DNA from 4 places in the Bacillus sp. BC08 genome. Region 3 is predicted to be linked to each of the others. Evidence: riboswitches for the same ligand, from Rfam matches in the RefSeq annotation. Region 3 holds a riboswitch; each other region holds the start of a gene.
The links. A riboswitch is a leader RNA that binds a small molecule or an ion and turns the genes downstream of it on or off. The one in region 3 is predicted to bind S-adenosylmethionine.

Region 1 (5,891 bases), on a different contig from region 3:
CAGTTTATGAAAATGAGCGTACAAAAAAAGCAAAAGAAGCTCTTACTGCAAATGATTTAGAAGAATTCGGAAAGCTATTGAACGCTTCTCATGCATCTTTAAGAGATGATTATGAAGTTACTGGGCTGGAATTAGATACATTGGTAGCCACTGCACAAAAACAAGAGGGTGTACTTGGGGCACGTATGACTGGGGCTGGGTTTGGTGGATGCGCTATCGCATTAGTAAAAGAAAGTAAAATCCATGCTTTTAAAAACAATGTTTATGAGGAATATCTTAAAGTTGTAGGATATGCGCCTGTCTTTTATGTAGCACACATTGGTAGTGGAACTACAGCAATCGGATAATGAATGGGGTGAAAAAGATGGAAACAAGCCAAGCAATTTATGATTTTACTACACTTGCAATTGATAATGGAGCCATTGAAGAAAGTGACCGAATTTATACGCACAATCAACTATTACGTTTGATTGGCGAATCGGACATGGGTGAGATTAATAGTGTAGTCGAAATGGACCCGCACGTGCTGTTAAATACACTGATAAATAAAGCGATGGAAAATCTAAAAATCTCTAAAAATCAAGTTAATTGTGAAATGTTTGAAGCGCTTTTAATGGATGTGATTACGCCACTTCCATCTAAGGTTAATGCGAATTTTCAGAAGGCATATCGTACAAGTCCTAAACAAGCAACGGATTATTTCTTTGAACTTAGTAAACGAAATGATTACATAAAGACACGTGCAATGGAAAAAAATATTCAATATGTAGCAGAATCAAAATATGGCGAACTGGAGATTACTATAAATTTATCCAAACCAGAGAAAGACCCCAAAGAGATCATGGCAGCTAGAAATACACCGAAGGGTAATTATCCAAAATGTTTACTTTGTATTGAAAATGAAGGCTATTTTGGTCGCTTGAACCATCCAGGTAGAAGCAATCACCGAATCATTAATATTGAGCTAGATGGAGAAGAGTGGGGGTTTCAATATTCACCATATGCCTACTTTAACGAACACTCCATCGTACTATCTAAAAAGCATCGTCCAATGAAAATTTCTCGTGAGGCATTTTCTCGTTTGTTTAGTTTTGTAGAAATAATGCCACACTACTTTATTGGTTCAAATGCGGATTTACCTATTGTAGGAGGGTCTATTTTAAGTCATGATCATTATCAATCTGGACGCCATAACTTTCCAATGGCAAAGGCTAACGTTCTTAAAACATTTGAATTACCTGCCTATCCAAATACTTCTTGTGGTATCGTCAACTGGCCAATGAGTGTGATTCGTCTTTCTTCCCTAAATAAAGACGAACTAATTAATGCCAGCACCTATATCCATGAAAGTTGGAAGAACTATTCAGATGAATCCTTACAAATTCGTGCGCAATCAAAAGATGGTACAAAACATCATACAATTACACCAATTGTACGGCGACGTAAAGAAAAGTACGAAATTGACCTTGTACTTCGTGATAATAATGTGAGTGAAGAATACCCTGATGGAATTTTTCATCCACATCCAGATGTACAACATATTAAAAAAGAAAATATAGGACTTATTGAAGTTATGGGCTTAGCAATTCTCCCCCCACGTTTGATTGTGGAGCTTTATGAAGTGGAGCTGTATTTGTTAGATAAGGGGGGGAATGTTCCTAAAATTCATCAAAAATGGGCAGATGAATTAAAAGCCCAGGGGGGATATACAGAAGACAACATTAAAAGATTTCTTCAAATTGAAGTTGCAAAGAAATTTGAACGCGTCTTAGAAGATGCTGGTGTTTATAAGGTGAATAAAGAGGGTAGAGCAGGGTTTGATTGCTTTATTAAAGAGTTACAAAGTATAAATCGATAGGTGATGACTAGGTGCCAGTATTTGTTTTAAGTCGTGCAAGATATTACCGCGCTACTGTATAACAATGAATCTAAGGATAAAATAAGTGGTTTTAATTGATGAATTTCTAGGGGTAATGCCACACAACTATTAACATAGTATATTGAAGTTTTGTTTTTTCATAAATGTTTATTGACATAACGATTTTATGTTGATAGAATTCAATTCATAAAATATGAAAAATTTAATAGATTTTGAATCAGATGAAAATTAAATCTGATTTCTCTTATCCAGAGAGGTGGAGGGACTGTGCCCTGTGAAACCCAGCAACCATCAATTTTTACATTGAAATGGTGCTAATTCCTGCAAAGCAAATGCTTTGAGAGATGAGAGAAAGGGATAGTATCGATATATGCATACAAACCTTTCTGCTCATTCTAAGGGCAGAAAGGTTTTTTTGTTGTAAGACTATTCTGAGGGGAAATAGAGCGATTTATACAGTCCGTGTTTAGAAGGAATAACGATGTGAAAATCGATGAACTAATTTGTGCATGTCCTAGTGTTGTTCTAATAAAATGGATTATTGATTTGTTACAGCGTGAATTAATAAATAAATACATAAAAGAAGAAGGGTGTTTACAACATGAAAAAACTATTACTATCAGGACTTATTACAACGGCAATTTTTGGTTTAACTGCTTGTGGAGGAAAAAGTGAAGATAAGCTTGTTGTTGGTGCTTCTAATGTACCTCATGCAGTAATTTTGGAAAAAGCAAAACCATTACTTGAGAAAAAAGGTGTAGAACTAGAAATTAAAAAATTCCAAGACTACGTATTACCAAATAAATCATTGGCGAATGAAGATTTAGATGCAAATTATTTCCAAGGTATTCCATTCTTAGAGAAAGAAATGAAAGACAAAAAATATGATTTTGAAGTAGCTGGAAAAATACACATTGAACCAATCGGTTTATATTCTCAAAAATATAAAAATCTAAAAGAGCTTCCAGATGGTGCAACAATTATTATGAGTAATGCAATTACTGATCATGGACGTGGTTTAGCGATTTTACAAAAAGAAGGCATTGTAAAAATTAAAGATGGTATAGATCCTGTAAAAGCAACCGTAAAAGATATTGCAGAAAATCCGAAAAATTTGAAATTCAAAACAGATATTGAGCCTGGTTTATTAACGCAAATGTATAAAAATAAAGAAGGGGATGCTATTTTAATTAATGCTAACTATGCAATTGATGCAAAATTAAATCCAAGAAAAGATGCAATTGCGATTGAAGGTAAGGATTCTCCATATGTAAACGTAGTTGCAGTTCGTAAAGGTGACAAAGATAAGAAAGAAATTAAAGCACTTGTAGAAGTATTGCATTCGAAAGAAATTGAAGATTTTATTAATAAGGAATATAACGGTGCTGTTATACCTGTAAAAGAATAACTTTGAAAACTAAGGAATTGCGCTCTTTACAACTTAGTATTTTAAAACTGGTGAAAATTAATTATTTTATTAAGGGCTACTAAGGTAGCCCTTTTATATTTGTAACGAGAAATTGTTAGGGAATGTACACGAATGGAGGCTTTAGTTGAAGAACATAGCACAAAAGTGATTAAGAATTTTACTTTATTGAGTTTTGATGGAGAATGTAATGTTTTTTTGAAAAAGGATAGGGTATCATGAAAATCTAGACTGAGAAGCTAATAAATTGTTAAGAATAAGCATAGAGTGGAAATATACTCTTATGGGGTATCATACGTAGATAATTAGTGCTATAATTGGTATACTCGTAAAAGCAATTGTTTTATTGGATGAAGAGAAACTTTAAGAAGGTGATAATATGGATCATAAAGAGCATGAAGCGGTAACACATAGATCAGAAAAAGAAAAAGAACAAATTATAAATAGATTAAAGAGAATTGAAGGACAAGTCCGCGGTATTCAAAATATGATTGAAAATGATCGTTATTGCGTGGATATTTTAGTGCAAATTTCAGCGATTAATGCAGCGATGAAAAAAGTAGGAATGGGTGTATTAAAAAACCATACAAGTCATTGTGTTTCAGGTGCTATTAAAGATGGCAATGGTGACGAAGCAATTGAAGAATTAATGACAGTATTTGAACGTTTTTCAAAAGCGTAAAAACAAGCTAGTATGTAACTGGCTTGTTTTTTGTTTACCTTCATATAGGATTTTGGGGTATTGGTGTGAAAAAATGTGTGTAAAATAAACTTTTAGAAAATAATTGAAAAATCATGATACAAAACCATTGATTACCTTAGGGGGGTATGGTAAGATGAGGTTGTGATTAACAAACAATGAAGAAACAAGAGGAGGATTTTAAATGGAACAGTTAACATTACAAGTTGAAGGTATGTCTTGTGGACATTGTGTAAATTCAATTGAAAGCAGTGTGAAAGAACTAAACGGTGTTGAACAAGTGAAAGTTCAATTAGCAGAAGGAACTGTTGAAGTTACTATCGACTCATCAGTTGTAACGTTAAAAGATATCGTTGCTGTAATTGAAGATCAAGGATACGATGTTCAATAATTATTTTTAGATATGGAAATAAATCGTACTTTATAGGAAGTACGATTTATTTTGTTAATAATTATACCTTGTCAGGGTATATAGAGGTGAGAGACATGAATGAACAAAAAGAGGCCAATCTTCAAATATCAGGAATGACATGTGCGGCATGTGCGAATAGAATTGAAAAAGGTCTGAAAAAAGTAGAAGGTGTTCATGATGCAAATGTAAATTTTGCACTTGAAAAAACAAAAATAATGTATGATCCCCAAAAAACAAATCCGCAACAATTTAAGCAAAAAGTTGAATCGTTAGGTTATGGAATTGTCAGTGATAAAGCTGAGTTTACTGTTTCAGGGATGACATGCGCAGCATGTGCCAATAGAGTAGAAAAACGTTTAAATAAGTTAGAAGGTGTGAACGGAGCGACAGTGAATTTTGCTTTAGAATCAGCTACAGTAGATTTTAATCCTGATGAAATTAATGTAAATGAAATGAAGAGTGCAATTACGAAATTAGGATATAAATTAGAAGTGAAATCAGATGAGCAAAATGGATCAACTGATCATCGCTTACAAGAAATTGAGCGACAAAAGAAGAAATTTATCATTTCGTTTATTTTATCATTTCCGTTATTGTGGGCAATGGTAAGTCATTTCTCATTTACATCGTTTATTTATTTACCTGATATGCTTATGAACCCTTGGGTGCAACTAGCTCTTGCAACTCCAGTTCAGTTTATCATTGGTGGGCAGTTTTATGTTGGGGCTTATAAAGCGTTACGTAATAAAAGCGCCAATATGGATGTTCTCGTTGCACTTGGAACGTCTGCGGCATATTTCTACAGTGTGTATTTAAGTATTAGGTCGATTGGTTCTTCGGAACATATGACAGACTTGTATTTTGAAACGAGTGCAGTACTTATTACATTAATTATTTTAGGTAAATTATTTGAGGCGAAAGCAAAAGGACGCTCGTCAGAAGCAATTAAAAAATTAATGGGGTTACAGGCGAAAACCGCTACTGTTGTACGAGATGGAACAGAAATAAAAATTTTAATTGAAGAAGTGGTAGCTGGTGATATCGTTTATGTGAAGCCAGGGGAAAAAATCCCGGTAGATGGGGAAATTGTAGAAGGAAAGTCAGCAATAGATGAATCGATGTTAACAGGCGAGAGTATCCCGGTTGATAAAACAATTGGGGATGTAGTAATCGGTTCTACAATAAATAAAAATGGCTTTTTAAAAGTGAAAGCAACTAAGGTAGGAAGAGATACTGCATTAGCTCAAATTATTAAAGTAGTAGAAGAGGCTCAAGGTTCAAAAGCGCCTATTCAAAGGGTAGCAGATCAAATTTCAGGTATTTTCGTACCGGTTGTAGTTGTGATTGCTATTATCACATTTGCAGTGTGGATGCTATTTGTTACACCTGGTGATTTTGGCGGAGCACTTGAGAAAATGATAGCCGTACTTGTTATCGCTTGTCCGTGCGCATTAGGTCTTGCAACGCCTACATC
Region 2 (5,891 bases), on a different contig from region 3:
GGAGATGGATCAACTGCGTTTGTCTTACCAACATTCCATTCTCCAAGATGAAGTTCGAAGTGTAAATGTTGTCCGTATGATTGGCCAGTATTCCCCATAAATCCAAGTTGAGTTCCTTGTTTTACAGTTTGTCCATTCGATACAGAACGGCTACTCATATGAGCGTATACTGTTGTGTATGTTTTTCCGTTAATACGGTGAGATAAGTACACAACATTTCCGTAACTAGATGATAATTCTGAGCGAATCACAACGCCGTCAGCAGCGGCAATAATTGGAACAGTTCCTGAAGCTGCGATATCGATTCCTTTATGGTTATCTATAGAGCGCACGCCAAACCCGGAAGTTTTTGATCCAGCTGCTGGCTTAATAAAGCCGCCAATATTTGTATCGTGTGGTGTTGGAGCTGCTTGAGCTGTTTGAGCAGATGTAGTAGATTGTTTACGAGCTTCCTCTGCCTTACGTGCCTCTTCAGCCTTACGAGCTTCTTCTGCACGTTTTTCTTCTTCAATTGCCTTTTGAACGGCTTGACGCTGATTTTCTAAAATACCTTTGGATTCTTCTAATCCTTCAATCTCTGAATCTACTTTTGCTACTTTCGTATGTAGATCGCTAATAAATGTTTGCTGCTGTTGTTGATTCGTTTGCAACTCTTGTTGTTTTTGAACTAATTTCTGTTCAGCTTCTTTTAGTTGTTGCTCTTTTTTCTCAACAGCCTCTTTTTCTTTCGCTACAGCATTTTGATCAGTTGTTTGTTTTTTCACAATATCGGTATCGTTGTTTAAAATTAAACTTACAGAGTACATATTATCAACAAGATCAGCAATGTTTGTAGAATTTGTTAATACCTCCGTAATGATGTTTGTACGAGGTTTTTCTTGCATAGATTGTAAACGTTGTTTAATAACTTCCTGACGCGTATCTATGTTTGTTTGTAATTGCTCTATATGTTTCTTTTTTTCAGTAATTATTTGTTGTGTTTTACTAATTTCTTTTTTTGTATCGCTTAATTCAGCTTCGTTTTTATTAATAGAAGTAGTTAAATCATCGATTTTCTTTTGTAATTCTTGAATTTCTTTTTCTATTTGTTCTTTCTCAGCTGATTTATTTTGTAAGTCATTTTGTTTTCCTTCTAATTCAGATTGAATATTAGATAATTTATCTTGATTCGTTTCAGCGTATACGGGTGAAAGTAACGGAGAAACAAAAAGTGTTCCTGCTGCTAAAACACTAAACGCTGCAAATTTCTTTTTCATGGTTGTCTGGCTCCTTTCCCTATGAATGTTATATATCATAAGAAGAAGAGTGTCTATCGTTGTAACCATAATGTAAAGAAAATTTTATAAAGTTGCTAAGTTTTGTCGGAATTTATCATCTTTTAATGATAATTGTCATGTTGGATGCGCTTTTTTATTGGTGCAACAAGGATGAATTTTTTGGATTTATTTGTTAAATTAAGGAAAAATATATTTGTTTTATATAGTAAAATAGTAGATAGGAATCCAATAAAACACTGATAAGGAATCGTTCTCATGTGAGGTTTTCTGACATGGGTTTTATTTTTGTCAAGAAAATTATTTGTGTTCAGGAAAAGTTATTTTGTTGTCAGATTTAATTTTTTGATTTATGATTTTTAACAGGGACAAAATGTAGTGAATTGTCGAATAATATGTAATACTCTTAATTTCAAGTTTTATAAATATAGAATGAAAGGTAGAGTGACACATCGAAGAGGGGGTTACAACAAATATGAAAAGAATAGGACTTGCATGGCAAATATTAATAGGACTTGCGCTTGGTATCGCAGTTGGGGCGATTTTCTTTGATAATCCAGCTGTTGTGAAGTACTTACAACCAATTGGTGATATTTTCATCCGATTAATTAAAATGATCGTTGTACCGATTGTTGTAGCAAGTATTGTTGTTGGGGTTGCTGGTGTTGGCGATGTTAAGAAATTAGGTCGACTAGGCGGAAAAACAATTATTTACTTTGAAATTATTACAACAATTGCAATTATTGTCGGTCTATTAATTGCGAATATTTTCCAACCAGGAAAAGGCGTAAATATGGAGCAGTTAACAAAGACAGATATTTCGAAATATACACATACGACAGAGCAAGTACAAAGTCATTCATTTGCAGATACATTCGTAAATATTGTTCCAACGAACATTATGAAGTCATTAGCTGACGGAGATATGCTTGCTATTATCTTCTTCTCTGTATTATTTGGTTTAGGTGTAGCAGCAATTGGTGAAAGAGGAAGACCGGTTCTTCAATTTTTCCAAGGTGTAGCTGATGCAATGTTTTACGTAACAAACCAAGTCATGAAATTTGCACCATTTGGTGTGTTTGCGCTAATTGGAGTTACAGTTTCTACATTTGGTCTTTCTTCATTAATTCCATTAGGGAAATTATTAATTGTCGTATATGGAGCAATGATTTTCTTCGTTGTAGTTGTCTTAGGACTTACAGCGAAAATATTTGGAATTAACATTTTCCAATTCTTTAAGATTTTAAAAGACGAACTGATCTTAGCATACTCTACAGCGAGTTCAGAAACAGTTTTACCGAAAATCATGGAGAAAATGGAGAAGTTCGGTTGTCCAAAGGCAATTACATCTTTCGTTATTCCAACAGGTTATTCATTTAACTTAGATGGATCAACTTTATATCAAGCAATTGCAGCTATTTTCTTAGCGCAAATGTACGGTATTGATTTATCTATTACACAACAAATTACATTATTACTTGTATTAATGCTTACATCAAAAGGTATTGCGGGTGTACCGGGCGTATCGTTCGTTGTATTGTTAGCAACACTTGGTACAGTAGGTATTCCAGCTGAAGGTTTAGCATTCATCGCTGGTATTGACCGTATTTTAGATATGGCTCGTACAGCAGTTAACGTTGTAGGTAACTCTTTAGCGGCTGTAGTTATGTCTAAGTGGGAAGGTCAGTATGACGCTGAAAAAGGACAGGCCTATTTGAAAGAAATTTCTAATAAGCAAGCAGCTTAATTATAATTTGAACAAGCTCTCACATAATATGTGGGGGCTTTTCTATATAGAAGGGAAGCGGACGTAATGAAACGTAAATATGGTGACGGTTCTTCGTGGAAGCGACTAATAGAGAAAGATTATACGGTTAAGCAAATAGAAGAGGGAATGCTAGGAATACTGGAAATAAAAAAGGTGAGAGAACCTAGTTGTAAAGAATATGATGGTAAAGAACTTTGTATTGCGGGGAATCAGTATACGTGGATTCAATATTTCGTAGCCGGGAAAAACTTTGCGATTACAGCTATGTTAGATGATCAGAAAAAATTAGTGCAATATTATATTGATGTGGCGAAAAAATATGAAATAGACGACCGTGGTTTGCCGTATTTTGATGATTTATATTTAGATGTAGTATTATTACCGAACGGTAAAATGTATATATTGGATGAAGATGAGTTAGAGGATGCTTATAAAAGTGGCGATGTTACAAAAGAAGAGTATGAGTTAGCTTGGTACACTACGAAATGGATAATAGCTGCAATAAAAAGTAGTGAATTTTATTGGATTTCAATATTAGAAGAAGAAATCAAAAAGTTAAAATGATTATTGTATTCAAATTTTTGCATAATTACCAAAAAAATCTATACAAAAAATAATTGACTTTTGTTTTGTAAGCGAGTAAAGTTAGGGAAGAAATTATTATTAAAAAATAAATATGAAACCTTCTTATAAAGAGAGGCGGAGGGACTGGCCCTACGATGCCTCGGCAGCGGACTCGATTTCAGAGTGCTGTGCCAAATCCAGCAAGCATGTGCTTGAAAGATGAGAAGAGTGTTTCTTATAGATGTATAAGACCTCTTCTCATTGGAAGAGGTCTTTTGTTATTCATTAGAAAAAGGTTGAAACTAGGGAGAGATGGTACTTTGAAAGAAACGAGAGGAAACGGTTTGGCTTTATTACCACTTGGGATATTTTTGGCGCTATTTATTGGTTCTGGGATTATTACAGGTGATTTCTATAAATTGCCAATACTTGTAGCAATTTCAATTGCTGTAGGGGTCGCTTTAGCAATAAATCGTAAAGAAAGCTTTAATGTAAAAGTAGAGCGATTTGCTAAAGGTGCAGGGAACCCAGATATTATGATTATGGTTCTAATTTTTGTGCTTGCAGGAGCATTTTCTGAAACAGCAAAAGGGATGGGCGGCGTTGATTCTACAGTTAACTTAGCGTTATCCGTTTTACCGCAAGGATTTATCGTAGCTGGAATTTTTGTTATAGGGGCATTTATTTCGTTAGCGATGGGAACTTCAATGGGAACAATAGCTGCATTAGCACCAATTGCTGTAGGTATTAGTGGGCAAACTGATATCTCCATTGCACTTACGATGGCTACTGTTGTTGGTGGAGCGATGTTTGGTGATAATTTATCATTTATTTCAGATACAACAATCGCAGCTGTACGTTCGCAAGGAACAGAAATGAAAGATAAGTTTAAAACGAACTTTTTAATTGTATTACCGGCGGCTATTATTACAATTGTACTTTTAGTAATCGTTACTTTAGGAAGCGATACGCAGATTAAAGCGCATAGCTTTGACTGGATAAAGATTTTACCGTATGCAGGAGTACTTATTACAGCGCTACTTGGTTGGAATGTGCTTATTGTGTTAACTGGTGGGACAGTACTATCCGGTGTTATCGGTCTTTTAGATGGAAGTTACACGTTAGAGAGTTTCTTTAAAAGTGTAACAACTGGAATGGGCGGTATGATGGAGTTAGTATTACTTGCTATTTTAATTGGCGGTATGGTCGAACTGATTCAATATAATGGTGGCATTCAATATTTAATGAATATTTTAACGCGTAACATTCGTTCGAAAAAAGGAGCAGAGTTCGGTATCGCTGGCTTAGTAAGTATGACGAATATGTGTACAGCGAATAATACGATTTCTATTATCTTTACAGGTCCGCTTGCGAAAAACATTGCAGATCAGTATGAAATTGATCCTCGTAAATCAGCGAGTGTATTAGATCTTTTCTCATGCTGTGTGCAAGGGTTAATCCCGTATGGTGCTCAAATGTTAACAGCAGCAGGGTTTGCGGCGTTATCTCCAATTGAATTGTTACCATATGCGTTTTATCCAATCTTAGTTGGAGTATGTGGAATTATTTCTATATTAATTGGTTTCCCGAGGTTTTCTAAAGTGGCGGGAAAGAAAGAATATCATAAAACAGCATAATGAAAAATGAAGTTTATGCATAGTAACGAAAGCCGTACAGAGAGTATTCTCTGTACGGCTTTTTATGTGCAATAAAAGAGTGAAACATCCTATCCAATCGTAGTTTTTACAAAAGGCTGAATGTGACTCGGTCTTAAGTCTGAGTTAAAAACGGTTCTTAAGCTCGTTATGGAAAGATGAAAAAATAGTTAAGATAAGAGTATCAAATCGAAGGGAGGCAAGCACAAGATGAAACAATTTCTAGCGTTTATCGCGGCTGGTATTTTAGCTTTAATTGCTCTTGGCAGTCTTGCTGGTATTATAGGGTTCGCAATTGGAGCAGGAGTTGTGTATTGGAGCTATAAATCATTTGTGCGAGCACAATCATTTTTTGGAAAGTTAGCTTGGGGTATTGTTGGTTTGATCGGCTTGTCCATCGCCCTTTCTCATTCCCCAGCACTAATCGGTATCGCAGCATTAGTAGTTTTATACTACGGATACCGTGAGTGGAAAAAAGAAAAAAATGTAGTTGTTGATTCTGCACCAGAAAGTTCTAAACCATATAGCAACTTTGAAGATGAGTGGAACAAGTTAATGAAAAACTAATAAAAAATTAATAAAAATCAAATTAAATTTATAAAGTAGAAGAGAGGAAGATTATAATGAAAC
Region 3 (5,891 bases):
GATTTCGTAATTTATGATATATTTGGTGCTGGAGAGTTAGTAAAGGAGTATTTACAAATTCCAGGCGTAGTTTCTTCTCCTATATTTTTAATTCCTCCAGAATTTTTGGAGACGTTACCTTTTCATCCAAATGCAGAAATACAATTCCATCCTGATGAACTTTCTGAAAAATTATTATATCAAATGGAACACGAATTTGGAGTAAAGCCCAAAAATAATCTTCAATTTATGCATAATAAGGGTGATATTTCTCTCGTTTACACAAGTCGTTATTTTCAACCTAATAGCGACGCGTTCGGAGAAAATAACATTTTTATTGGTCCGAGTATTTCAAAGCGTAAAACAAATGTAGAGTTTCCACTTGAATTACTTAAAGATAAGAAAGTTATTTATATTTCAATGGGAACACTGCTTGAAGGACTCGAACCTTTTTTTAATACTTGCATTGATACTTTCTCAGATTTTGATGGAATAGTTATAATGGCAATTGGTGATAGAAATGATCGTTCTAAAATTAAGAAAGCGCCAGACAATTTTATAATTGCTTCATACGTACCCCAATCAGAAATATTAAATGAAGCAGATGTTTTTATTACACATGGCGGTATGAATAGTGTGCACGATGCTATTTATTTTAATGTCCCATTTGTCATAATTCCACATGATAAAGACCAACCAATGATAGCACAAAGATTAACTGAGCTGGAAGCAGCACATAGATTATTGAAAGAGCATGTTAATGTGCAAACTCTAAATGAAGCGGTAATAGATGCTCTTTCAAATGAAAAGTATAAACATGGTATACGAAAACTGAATGATAGTTTTTTAGAATGTGGTGGTTCAAAAGAAGCAATCAAAGTTATTACATCTCTTTTAAATAAATAGTTTGGACAATATAAAAGCATAGAGGCTTAACCTTTATGCTTTTATATTATTATCCTGCAAACTGCACAGCAGTATTTGCATGTATAAAAGCAGTATCAAAAACAGGTACAGTAAGGTCGTTTTGAGAAATAAGCAAAGGAATTTCAGTACATCCTAGCAATATACCTTCTGCACCATTTTGAATTAATGATTTTGTAATTTGTAATAGTTTTTCTTTTGATGATTCTGAAATAATCCCTTTACTTAATTCATTTAAAATAACATAATGAATAAAATCTCTCTCCTCTTTAATAGGGGTGATTGTCTCAATGTTATAGTTCGCTAGACGTGATTTGTAGAAGTCTTGTTCCATCGTTTGCCTCGTTCCTAATAGTCCAATACGTTTTATATTGTGTTCTACTATTTCTTTAGCACTTACATCACCGATGTGAAGGAATGGTATTGATATTTCCCGTTCTACTTCTTCAGCAAATAAATGGACCGTATTGGAACACATTAATAAACATTCAGCCCCGGACTTTTCAACTTTTTTTGCAACTGTTACTAATTCGTTTTTCACTTCTTCATATTGATGATTTTGTAATAAAGTAGTTACCTCACCAAAATCCATGCTATATAAAACAAGCTTTGCATTTTGATCGTATTGAGAGAGTGTAAGTGTATTAATATGTTTATAGTATAACGATGTAGATTCCCAACTTAGTCCACCAATTAAACCAATTACTTTCATCATACATTCCTCCCGAAACAATTGTGAGTTCATTATTTCATAATTCCGATAAGAATACAATGATTTAAATGTATCATTTAACAAAAAATAAAAATAATCAGAAAAGTATTGAAATTTATTCTTCTTAGTGCCATAATACGAATTACAAATTAATACTTATCCAGAGAGGTGGAGGGAACGGCCCTATGAAACCTCAGCAACCCCTAAGTACATTTATAGGAAGGTGCTAATTCCGCAGAGGACACGATGTGTTTTTTGGAAGATAAGGGGATTCTTGAACGTGAAAGAAAATGACCTCTTATATAAGAGGTCATTTTTTGTTGTATAGAAAGGGAGTGTCGATGCATAATTCATTTTTAAAATAAATATAGAGTAATTAAAGTTGACTAATATGAGAGGGGAATTGTAATGAACAAATTATCAACGAAGTTAGTAGTGGCAATCGGAATTGGAGCAGCATTATACGGGATATTAGGACTTTGGGGATTTTCAATTGCACCAAATACATTTATTAAACCTGCATTAGCTATTTTAACTGTTTTTGGAGCGTTATTTGGCCCTGTGGCAGGACTATTAATAGGACTTATCGGTCATACTGTAACGGATACAATCGCTGGTTGGGGTATTTGGTGGGGATGGGTTATTAGTTCAGGTATTATCGGATTTGCAATGGGACTCATTCAAAAAAGAGCTGGCTTTAGTGTGAAAAACGGGACGTATAATAAGGGGAATATTTCTTATTTAGCTATTGCGGGGTTACTTGGTATTGTCATTGCTATTACATTTGCTGGTGCATTCGATATTATTGTGATGGGAGAACCGTTTGACAAAATTGTTATACAAGTATTAGGAGCAACAATTGCGGATGTTATTGTATTTTTAGTACTTGGGTTACCAATTACAATAGGTCTAGCTAAGTCTAATAAGAAACATACACATTTAAAAATTGAAAAGTAGGGATGTTAACATGCAACCAGTTATTTCTTTTGAACAATTTAGCTTTCAATATGAGCATGCGGCGCAGTCTACTGTAAAAGACATTACTTTTCATATATATCCTGGGGAAAAAGTATTAATTGCTGGACGTAGTGGTTCAGGGAAGTCAACGTTAGCTCATTGTATCAATGGGCTAATCCCGTTTTCTTATGGGGGGAGTAGCACTGGAAATATTTTAATTGCCGGAAAAGACCCAAGGAAAGGGAGTATTTTTGAACAGAGTAAACAGGTAGGAACAATTTTGCAAGATCAAGATGCTCAATTTATTGGTCTTACAGTAGAAGAAGATGTAGCATTTTATTTAGAAAATGAATGTGTAAATCAAAACACTATGAAAAAAATTGTTTCAGACTCATTAAAAAAGGTAAAGCTGCATTCTTTTCATAAACAAAGTCCACATGAATTATCAGGAGGTCAAAAACAAACTGTTTCTCTAGCAGGTTTGTTAACAACGAATGCCGATATATTATTATTTGATGAACCTTTAGCGAATTTAGATCCAGTAAGTAGCTTACATACAATAGAACTTATTAAAGATATACATAGACAATATAATAAAACAATTGTAATTATTGAACATCGTATAGAAGAAATGTTAAATCTGGATTTAGATAAAATCATTTTAATGGATGAAGGGGAAATTGTTACGATAGGCACTCCAGAAGAGATTTTAACGTCAAATATATTACCATCTATCGGCTTAAGAGAACCTATGTACATAGAAGGATTAAAGAGATTACCTTTTGATAGTAATAATGCTGGAATATATCCATTTGAAAATCTTCAAAGAGACAGTGTAAGTAGCGCAATAAATGAGTGGATGGAGAAGCAAGTTTTTTGTAAAAGCACTCCTACCAACAAAGAATTATTAAAAGTAGAAAATTTATCGTTCTCCTATCCTAATAAACAAAAAGTATTAGACAATGTAAATTTCTCAATAAAAGAAGGGGAAATTGTAGCACTTTTAGGTCATAATGGCGCTGGAAAATCAACATTAGCTCATAGTCTTATAGGCATAAACAAAACAAAAAATGATAGGATTTTATTTGATGGAGTAAATATTAATTCTTGGTCTATTCGTAAACGTGGTGAAGTCCTATCTTATGTGATGCAAAATCCAAATCACATGATTACACAACCTACTGTTATAGAAGAGGTTTCATTTACATTAAAACTAAAAAAGGTTTCAAAGGAAGAAATTAAGCTTAGAGCGGAAGAGACGTTAAAAATTTGTGGTTTGTATCCATTTCGAAACTGGCCAATTCAGGCATTAAGTTATGGACAAAAAAAGAGAGTAACGATTGCATCTGTACTAATGACAAATCCGAAACTGATCATTTTAGATGAACCGACAGCGGGACAAGATTATTATCATTATAAACAGTTTATGTCGTTTATTAAAAAACTAGCCGCAAAGGGAATATCTTTTATTTTTATCACACACGATATGAATCTCGCATTAGAATACGCAGATAGAGCAATTGTTTTACATAAAGGGGAAATTATTGCAAATAATACTGCGTCTATCGTATTAGGTCATTCAAGAACGCTGCAAAGAGCGAACCTAAGGGAAAGTTCTTTATTCAAGCTAGTTAACTTTAGTGGGATTTCCTATCCTGAAAGGTTTATAGAACTTTATTTTGAGGTTACTAGGAGGGAGGAACTTGTATAGTACATACTTTCATCGTATGGATGGAGCAGTGAAATTATTGTTATTTATTTTTTGTATGACGCTTACTTTTTTGTTTTTTGATTTTCGTATATTGTTTATTGTATTTATGATTGGCTGCATCGGACTTCTAATTGCAAAAATTCCATTTCGTAAAATTTTAATTGTTTTTAGTGTAATATTTACATTTAGTTTATTAAATTCTGTCATGATTTTATTTATTACACCAACCCATGGGTCTGAATTAACTGAATCATATACTTCGTTTTTACAAATCGGATATGCGACAATTACTTATGAAACATTATTTTATGCGGCTACACTTTCATTAAAATATTTTACGTTATTACCATTTACACTTATTTTTATTTATACGACTGATCCAAGTGAATTTGTAAGTAGCTTAAGTAAATTTCGAATTCATTATAAAATAACCTATGCAATAAAAATTGCGTTACGTTATATACCTAATATTCAGTCCGAATATAAAGTTATTAAACATGCTCAAGAGGCGAGAGGGATAGCTTTTGAAAAAGGAGAAGCAGGTTTATGGACTCGTATGAAAAACCGTGTCTTAATTTTCTGGCCTTTAATTATTCATTCACTAGAGAGAATCGATACAGTTTCAAATGCAATGGATTTAAGAGGATTTGGAAAGAAGGATAAACGTACGTGGTTTTATACAAATAAAGCAAAAAGCAGGGATTTCATTGCTTTATTTGTAGGTGTTTTTATTTTAATTGTAGCAATATATTTAAAGTTACATGTATTTCAAACCTTTTGGTATCCATTTTAAAGCACTCTCAAATGAGTGCTTTTACTTATTTTTTTGTAGACATGCTCAAAAAAGGGATATTTACATAATGTATAATACGAACCAGTTAAAATGATCAACTACCTATTAGTTTTCAAACCAAAAGGAGGAGAAATTATGAGTTACGGTGGTTCTTGTGGTTTTGGTGGAGGTTTCGCTTTATTAGTTGTGTTATTTATTTTATTAATTATCGTTGGATGCAGCTGCTGGGGCGGAGGATACTAATTTCTAATTAGTATCCACAAATGTAAACTAAAAAAACATAGAAGATACTTATGTATCGAAACAAATAAAAAAGGAGCATAAATGCTCCTTTTTTATTTGTTTTTAGATGAGTTCGTATTCCATTTTGGGAATGTAATTGTCAAAGTTGTACCTTTATTAATAACGCTTCGGATTTTTAAACTACCTTGCATCGTTTCAATGATCTTAACAGCAACCATGGTACCTAAACCTGTACCTTTCGTTTTTGTACTAAAATATGGTTCGCCAAATCGATTTATTTGCTCTTGTGACATACCAATGCCACTGTCCTCAATTCGTATGATAACTTTATTATTACTAATAGCTGAAGAGATATTTAAAGTACCACCATTAGGCATTGCTTCAATACCATTTTTTATTAAGTTTAAAAAGCATTGTTGAAAGTGCTGTTTATTACCAACAATTGTCGCCATAGAAAAATCTTTTGTAATATGTATTGTATTCATATTACATAATGGCAAGATCATATTAATAACTCGATTTAACTCTTGTTCTACTGAAATATGATCTAATTTTTCTGAAGCAGGTTTGGC
Region 4 (5,891 bases), on a different contig from region 3:
AATAATATCCGCTCCAGCTTCAATATAAGCTTTATGAATCTTTAAAATGACATCCGGCCTTGTTTCTACTAAATATTCATTACAACCTTCGTACTCTTCTCCTCCGAAATCTTCCGCAGTTAAGTCCTCTTGCTGGATCATTGTTCCCATTGCACCATCTAATATTAAGATGTTATTTTGTAATTTTTCTTCTATACATTTCATCAGTTAATACCTTCTTTCACTTCTTGCTTTTCTCTCACATATTTAACAAGATGTTCTGTAATTTCATATTTTAGAAATGGTGTAATAAGATAAATGCCGTTAAAATATTTCATCGCTGCATCAATCAATTCTTGTGAAATGCGAATCCCTTCCTCAATTGCTGCGTCTTTCGTTTCATGTCCATCCATTCTCTCCCTTATTTCTTCAGGTAGCGTAATTCCTGGCACCTCAAAATGAAGAAAATCTGCATTCCGTTTACTTATTAATGGCATAATCCCAATGAAAATAGGTTGTTCCAAATGCTTTGTCGCTTCATACACTTCTTCAATTAACGCTATATCGTAAATTGGCTGTGTTAAGAAATATTCCGCTCCAGCATCTATTTTCCGTTCCATCCGCTTAACCGCTGCTTTTAAATGTCTTACATGCGGATTAAACGCACCTCCTACTGAAAATCTTGTTGCTGGTCCTATTGATTTCCCTAAAATGGAGCGCCCATCATTCATTTCTTTGATCATCTTAATGAGCTCAATAGAGGACAAATCATATACAGAAGTAGCACCTGGAAAATCACCAACACGTGCTGGATCCCCAGTTAAAGCTAGCACTTCTTCCATGCCTAACGCTGATAAGCCTAGTAAATGAGATTGTAGTCCGATGACGTTATGGTCTCTACACGTTAAATGCGTCAATACCGGAATATCATGCTTCGTTAATAATGCCCCCATTGCCATATTCGAGACGCGAGGCGATGCTAATGAATTATCTGCTAGAGTAATAGCATCTGCTCCAGCTCTTTTCAATGCTTTTGCGCCTTCAAAAAATCGCTGCGTATCTAATGTTTTCGGTGGATCTAATTCCACTACTACTGTTGTTTGTTTTTTTGCTTTCTCTGCTAATGTGACATGAGCTTTCGAACGTTTCTCGTGTGTATGAACTACTTTTGGTCTTTGAATCGTATCCTTTTCTATTACAGGTGTAACATTTGCAATTGCACGTTTCATACTTTCAATATGTTCTGGAGTCGTGCCACAACAACCACCTAATAACCGAATACCTTGCTCAATAAATTTTGGTGTCATCGCTTCGAAATAAGCTGGACTTCCCTCATATACGTAACGTCCCTCCACATAATTTGGGAGACCTGCATTCGGATATGCTGACAAGTATCCATTTTGCGGAATCGATATCATTTTAAAAGCTTCCGTCATATGAAGCGGTCCTAGTTGGCAGTTCAATCCAACAACATTTGCACCGTAATCTAGAAGTTGTTTTAAGATTTCATTTACATCATTTCCATTTTGAGTTGTGCCTGCCTCATGCAATGCTAATTGAGCTACAATTGGAATATTCGTTTGTTTTCGTAACACCTGAACAGCATGAAGTAATTCAAACTCATCATAGAAAGTCTCTAATAGCAGTCCATCAACCTGTTCTTCTAGTAATGCACTTGCCTGCTCAAGTAGCATAAATTCTCGCTCCATATCAGTTGTTGTAACAGCTCCGATATGTTTCATGCCACCAATTGTTCCTAAAATTGCATTTCTCTCTGTCACAGATGCTTTCGCCAATTTTACTGCCGCTCTATTAATTTCAGTAACTTGATTTTCTAAACCATACATACGTAATTTCGCTTCATTTGCTCCGTACGTATTTGTTTGAATTACATCAGCCCCAGCAGCTACATATTGCTTATGAATCGATATAATTAAATCCGGATCAGATATATTTAATTCTTCAAAACTACTTTGCAAGCCATGTGAATGTAATAACGTTCCAACCGCCCCATCACCTATTACAATTCCTTTTGATAATAAATCTAGTAATTTCACAAATCTCCCTCATTTCTATCAATATAAAAACCCCCTCTTCACTTTGAAGAGGGGGACATAATCAATCCTCCTCTTATCATGCAAAACATTCGTTTTGCAGGTATTAGCACCGTTTCAAACATTTTGTTTGAAGGTTGCCGGGTTTCACAGGGCCTTTCCCTCCACCGCTCTCAATAAGAGTTTGTCTTTATTATTTTATTTATGTAGCTAAAAGGAAATACGTTCCCCTTTTAACAATGTTTGTTAATTTTTTAATAAATTTAGCATGCACAAATGCAAAAGTCAATGACACTTGCGGAAAAATAAAAATTATTTAAAATAAAGTTGCAATTCAATTATCTTTTGTTGTAAAGTTAAAAACATAATAAAATTTCATACGAACATTCTTATCTAGAGAGGTAGAGGGACTGGCCCTATGACGCCTCAGCAACCATTAACATTTGTTAATAAGGTGCTAATTCCAGCAAATTGTGAAAAATTTGACAGATGAGAAGAAGACTCTATTCAAACCGAAAGCCTTCTTCTTAGAAGGCTTTTTTTATTTTCCCCCGCTATTTGAGGGCAGTAAGATTCCCAACTCAAAATTCAGCTGAAGCAAAGAAGTTAGGTGAGAATCGACTGCCCGTAAAAGCCCGATTGGTGAGGGCTGATGATCAGTGGGGGATGCCCCCTCACTGATTAATGTTTCACTTTACATTCACTTAATTGTTAATTTAAAAAGGAGGAATTTTTACATGTCAACTATTGAAACAAAACTAGCACAAATCGGAAACCGGAGCGAAACTACAACAGGAACTGTTAATCCGCCTGTTTATTTCTCAACTGCTTATCGTCACGAAGGAATTGGTAAATCTACTGGTTTTGACTATTCACGAACTGGAAATCCAACTCGCGGTCTTTTAGAACAGGCAATCGCAGACTTAGAATACGGCGAACAAGGTTATGCCTGTAGCTCCGGAATGGCGGCTGTTCTCCTCGTCCTTTCGCTATTCCGTTCTGGAGACGAACTTATTGTGTCTGAAGATTTATACGGTGGCACTTATCGATTATTTTCTGAGCACGAAAAAAAGTGGAACGTTCGATGTAGATACGTAAATACACAATCTATTAAACAAATTGAGAAAGCTATCACAACTGAAACGAAAGCTATTTTCATAGAAACTCCGACTAATCCATTAATGCAAGTTACTGATATTACCGCTGTCGCAACTGTAGCAAAAAGACACGGACTACTCCTTATTGTCGACAACACATTCTACACACCTTATATACAGCAGCCATTAACAGAAGGTGCAGACATTGTACTGCATAGTGCAACGAAATATTTAGGCGGGCATAACGATGTACTAAGCGGACTTGTCGTTGCAAAAGGAAAGGAACTTTGTGAGGAAATCGCTCATTATCATAATGCATCAGGCGCGGTCTTAAGCCCATTTGATTCATGGCTATTAATTCGTGGTATGAAAACGTTAGCGCTTCGCATGAGACAACATGAAGAAAATGCAAAAGCAGTTGTTGCTTATTTAAATGATGAAGATGGTGTGACAGATGTATTTTATCCTGGAAGAGGCGGCATGATCTCATTTCGTTTAAAAGATGAAACTTGGATCAATCCATTCCTACAATCTTTATCCTTAATTACATTTGCTGAAAGTCTCGGTGGTGTTGAAAGTTTAATGACATATCCGGCAACACAAACACACGCTGATATTCCTGAAGAAATCAGAACAGCAAACGGTGTATGTAATCGTCTTCTTCGATTTTCCGTCGGTATTGAAAATAGTAACGATTTAATTCAAGACTTACAGCAAGCCATTAAACTTGTAAAAGAAGGTGTAAGAATATGAGTTATTCTATAGATACACTTTTACTACACAACCAATATAAACACGACTCGCAAACAGGAGCTGTTAACGTTCCCATCTATAACACATCAACATTCCACCAATTTGATGTAGATACGTTCGGGAAATATGACTATAGCCGCTCTGGTAATCCAACACGTGAAGCGCTTGAAGATATCATTGCTTTATTAGAAGGCGGAACAAAAGGATTTGCCTTCGCATCGGGAATTGCAGCGATTTCTACTGCATTCCTCCTTCTTTCACAAGGTGATCACGTACTCATTTCAGAAGACGTATACGGAGGCACTTATCGAATTATAACTGAAGTTCTCTCACGTTACGGTGTTTCACATACATTTGTTGATATGACCAATTTGGAAGAAATAAAGCAGAACATTAAGCCAAACACAAAACTCTTTTATGTAGAAACACCTTCTAATCCACTTTTAAAAGTGACAGATATTCGTGCTGTTTCTCAACTTGCCAAATCTATTAATGCCCTTACTTTTGTTGATAATACATTTTTGACACCATTATTCCAGAAGCCACTTGATCTTGGTGCCGACGTCGTTCTTCATAGTGCCACAAAATTCATTGCCGGTCATAGTGATGTTACTGCCGGGTTAGCTGTTGTAAAAGATGCCGAACTCGCCCAAAAACTTGGATTTTTACAAAATGCATTCGGCGCTATTTTAGGTCCTCAAGATTGTTCTCTCGTGCTTCGCGGCCTAAAAACATTGCATGTACGTCTTGAACATTCAGCTGCTAACGCCAATAAAATTGCACACTATTTACAAGAGCACGCTAAAGTTCAAAATGTCTATTATCCTGGTTTACAAACACATCTTGGATTTGACATTCAACAATCTCAAGCTACATCAGCCGGAGCTGTCCTATCTTTCACTTTACAATCAGAAGACGCACTCCGCCAATTTTTATCAAAAGTAAAATTGCCTGTCTTTGCCGTTAGTTTAGGAGCTGTCGAATCGATTCTTTCCTACCCAGCTAAAATGTCACATGCCGCACTATCACAAGAAGCTCGTGATGAAAGAGGCATTTCTAATTCATTACTTCGATTATCCGTCGGTCTTGAAAATGTAGACGATTTAATATCCGATTTTGAAAATGCCCTTTCTTATGTAGAAGAACCTGTAAATGCATAGGACGAACAAAAGATATGAAATTAAGTTTTCATATCTTCTTTTTATGCTGTTGAGTATATTTTTTACTTTTCGTATAGTTCATAAAAAAACGAAAGAGCACCATCTATTTCCAAGTAATAAATTAATTGATATATTAAGAAGTAAAAAAAGGGGCAAAAATAATGGATACTTGTGCAGATGTTTTAATCGTTATCGATTTACAAAATGGAGTATGTTATAACGAAGAACATTTATTTGACTTACAAAACCTACTTACAAAAGTAAATAACAGAATTTCTTCCTACAGAAAATTAAACAAACCCATTCTTTTCGTTCAACATTGTGATGATGATTTAGTACCCGAAAAAGAACTTTGGGCTATTCATGCTGATCTAGATGTTCAAGAACAAGATTTTTTTTTAAGAAAAACACACGCCAATTCATTTTATAAAACAAACTTAAAAGAAATTTTAGATCAACTATCTGTAAGTTGTATTGAATTTTGTGGTGCCCAAACAGAGTACTGTATGGATGCTACGATTAAATTCGCTCATGGACTAGGGTACGAAAACTTCATGGTACAGAAAGCAACCTCTACGTTAAATAATCCATTTATGTCTGCAAAAGATACAATTGATTTTTATGAAAATATATGGAATCACAGATTTTTAAAATTGATACAAGGTGAACGCTAGAATATATAACTAATTTCTTGGTAATTCTAAGATTTATCAGCTATATTCAAACATTTCGTTTTCACCATAAAGAAGCTGACTACATTCAGCTTCTTTTCTTATAACCTGTTTTATATTCTATATATAACATTATAATTCCTTTGTCATATTATTTTAAAAATTTCGTATATTCAT

Region 1: it holds a riboswitch for S-adenosylmethionine, as region 3 does, so the genes downstream of both, metQ (methionine ABC transporter substrate-binding lipoprotein MetQ) here and ACXVYO_RS13215 (ECF-type riboflavin transporter substrate-binding protein) in region 3, are expected to answer to the same signal.
Region 2: it holds a riboswitch for S-adenosylmethionine, as region 3 does, so the genes downstream of both, ACXVYO_RS05560 (Na+/H+ antiporter NhaC family protein) here and ACXVYO_RS13215 (ECF-type riboflavin transporter substrate-binding protein) in region 3, are expected to answer to the same signal.
Region 4: it holds a riboswitch for S-adenosylmethionine, as region 3 does, so the genes downstream of both, ACXVYO_RS21095 (bifunctional homocysteine S-methyltransferase/methylenetetrahydrofolate reductase) here and ACXVYO_RS13215 (ECF-type riboflavin transporter substrate-binding protein) in region 3, are expected to answer to the same signal.

What each region holds. Positions count from the first base shown of each region.
Region 1 is NZ_JBTGPA010000024.1:18,659-24,549, reverse strand. Features, by position in the region: gene ACXVYO_RS05785 (galactokinase) at 1-347, shown strand, start outside; gene galT (UDP-glucose--hexose-1-phosphate uridylyltransferase) at 347-1,858, shown strand; SAM riboswitch class I at 2,121-2,230, shown strand; gene metQ (methionine ABC transporter substrate-binding lipoprotein MetQ) at 2,481-3,287, shown strand; gene ACXVYO_RS05770 (metal-sensing transcriptional repressor) at 3,685-3,987, shown strand; gene copZ (copper chaperone CopZ) at 4,190-4,396, shown strand; gene ACXVYO_RS05760 (heavy metal translocating P-type ATPase) at 4,492-5,891, shown strand, end outside.
Region 2 is NZ_JBTGPA010000023.1:121,469-127,359, forward strand. Features, by position in the region: gene ACXVYO_RS05545 (murein hydrolase activator EnvC family protein) at 1-1,256, opposite strand, end outside; gene gltP (glutamate/aspartate:proton symporter GltP) at 1,750-3,021, shown strand; gene ACXVYO_RS05555 (DUF402 domain-containing protein) at 3,088-3,606, shown strand; SAM riboswitch class I at 3,727-3,832, shown strand; gene ACXVYO_RS05560 (Na+/H+ antiporter NhaC family protein) at 3,927-5,243, shown strand; gene ACXVYO_RS05565 (lmo0954 family membrane protein) at 5,472-5,828, shown strand; gene ACXVYO_RS05570 (PspA/IM30 family protein) at 5,885-5,891, shown strand, end outside.
Region 3 is NZ_JBTGPA010000031.1:489,006-494,896, reverse strand. Features, by position in the region: gene ACXVYO_RS13225 (macrolide family glycosyltransferase) at 1-885, shown strand, start outside; gene ACXVYO_RS13220 (aspartate/glutamate racemase family protein) at 935-1,618, opposite strand; SAM riboswitch class I at 1,769-1,884, shown strand; gene ACXVYO_RS13215 (ECF-type riboflavin transporter substrate-binding protein) at 2,024-2,572, shown strand; gene ACXVYO_RS13210 (ABC transporter ATP-binding protein) at 2,583-4,283, shown strand; gene ACXVYO_RS13205 (energy-coupling factor transporter transmembrane component T family protein) at 4,276-5,076, shown strand; gene ACXVYO_RS13200 (YjcZ family sporulation protein) at 5,212-5,319, shown strand; gene ACXVYO_RS13195 (LytS/YhcK type 5TM receptor domain-containing protein) at 5,412-5,891, opposite strand, start outside.
Region 4 is NZ_JBTGPA010000035.1:576,290-582,180, reverse strand. Features, by position in the region: gene metH (methionine synthase) at 1-204, opposite strand, end outside; gene ACXVYO_RS21095 (bifunctional homocysteine S-methyltransferase/methylenetetrahydrofolate reductase) at 204-2,036, opposite strand; SAM riboswitch class I at 2,107-2,216, opposite strand; SAM riboswitch class I at 2,420-2,529, shown strand; gene metI (cystathionine gamma-synthase/O-acetylhomoserine thiolyase) at 2,771-3,883, shown strand; gene metC (cystathionine beta-lyase) at 3,880-5,043, shown strand; gene ACXVYO_RS21080 (cysteine hydrolase family protein) at 5,205-5,717, shown strand.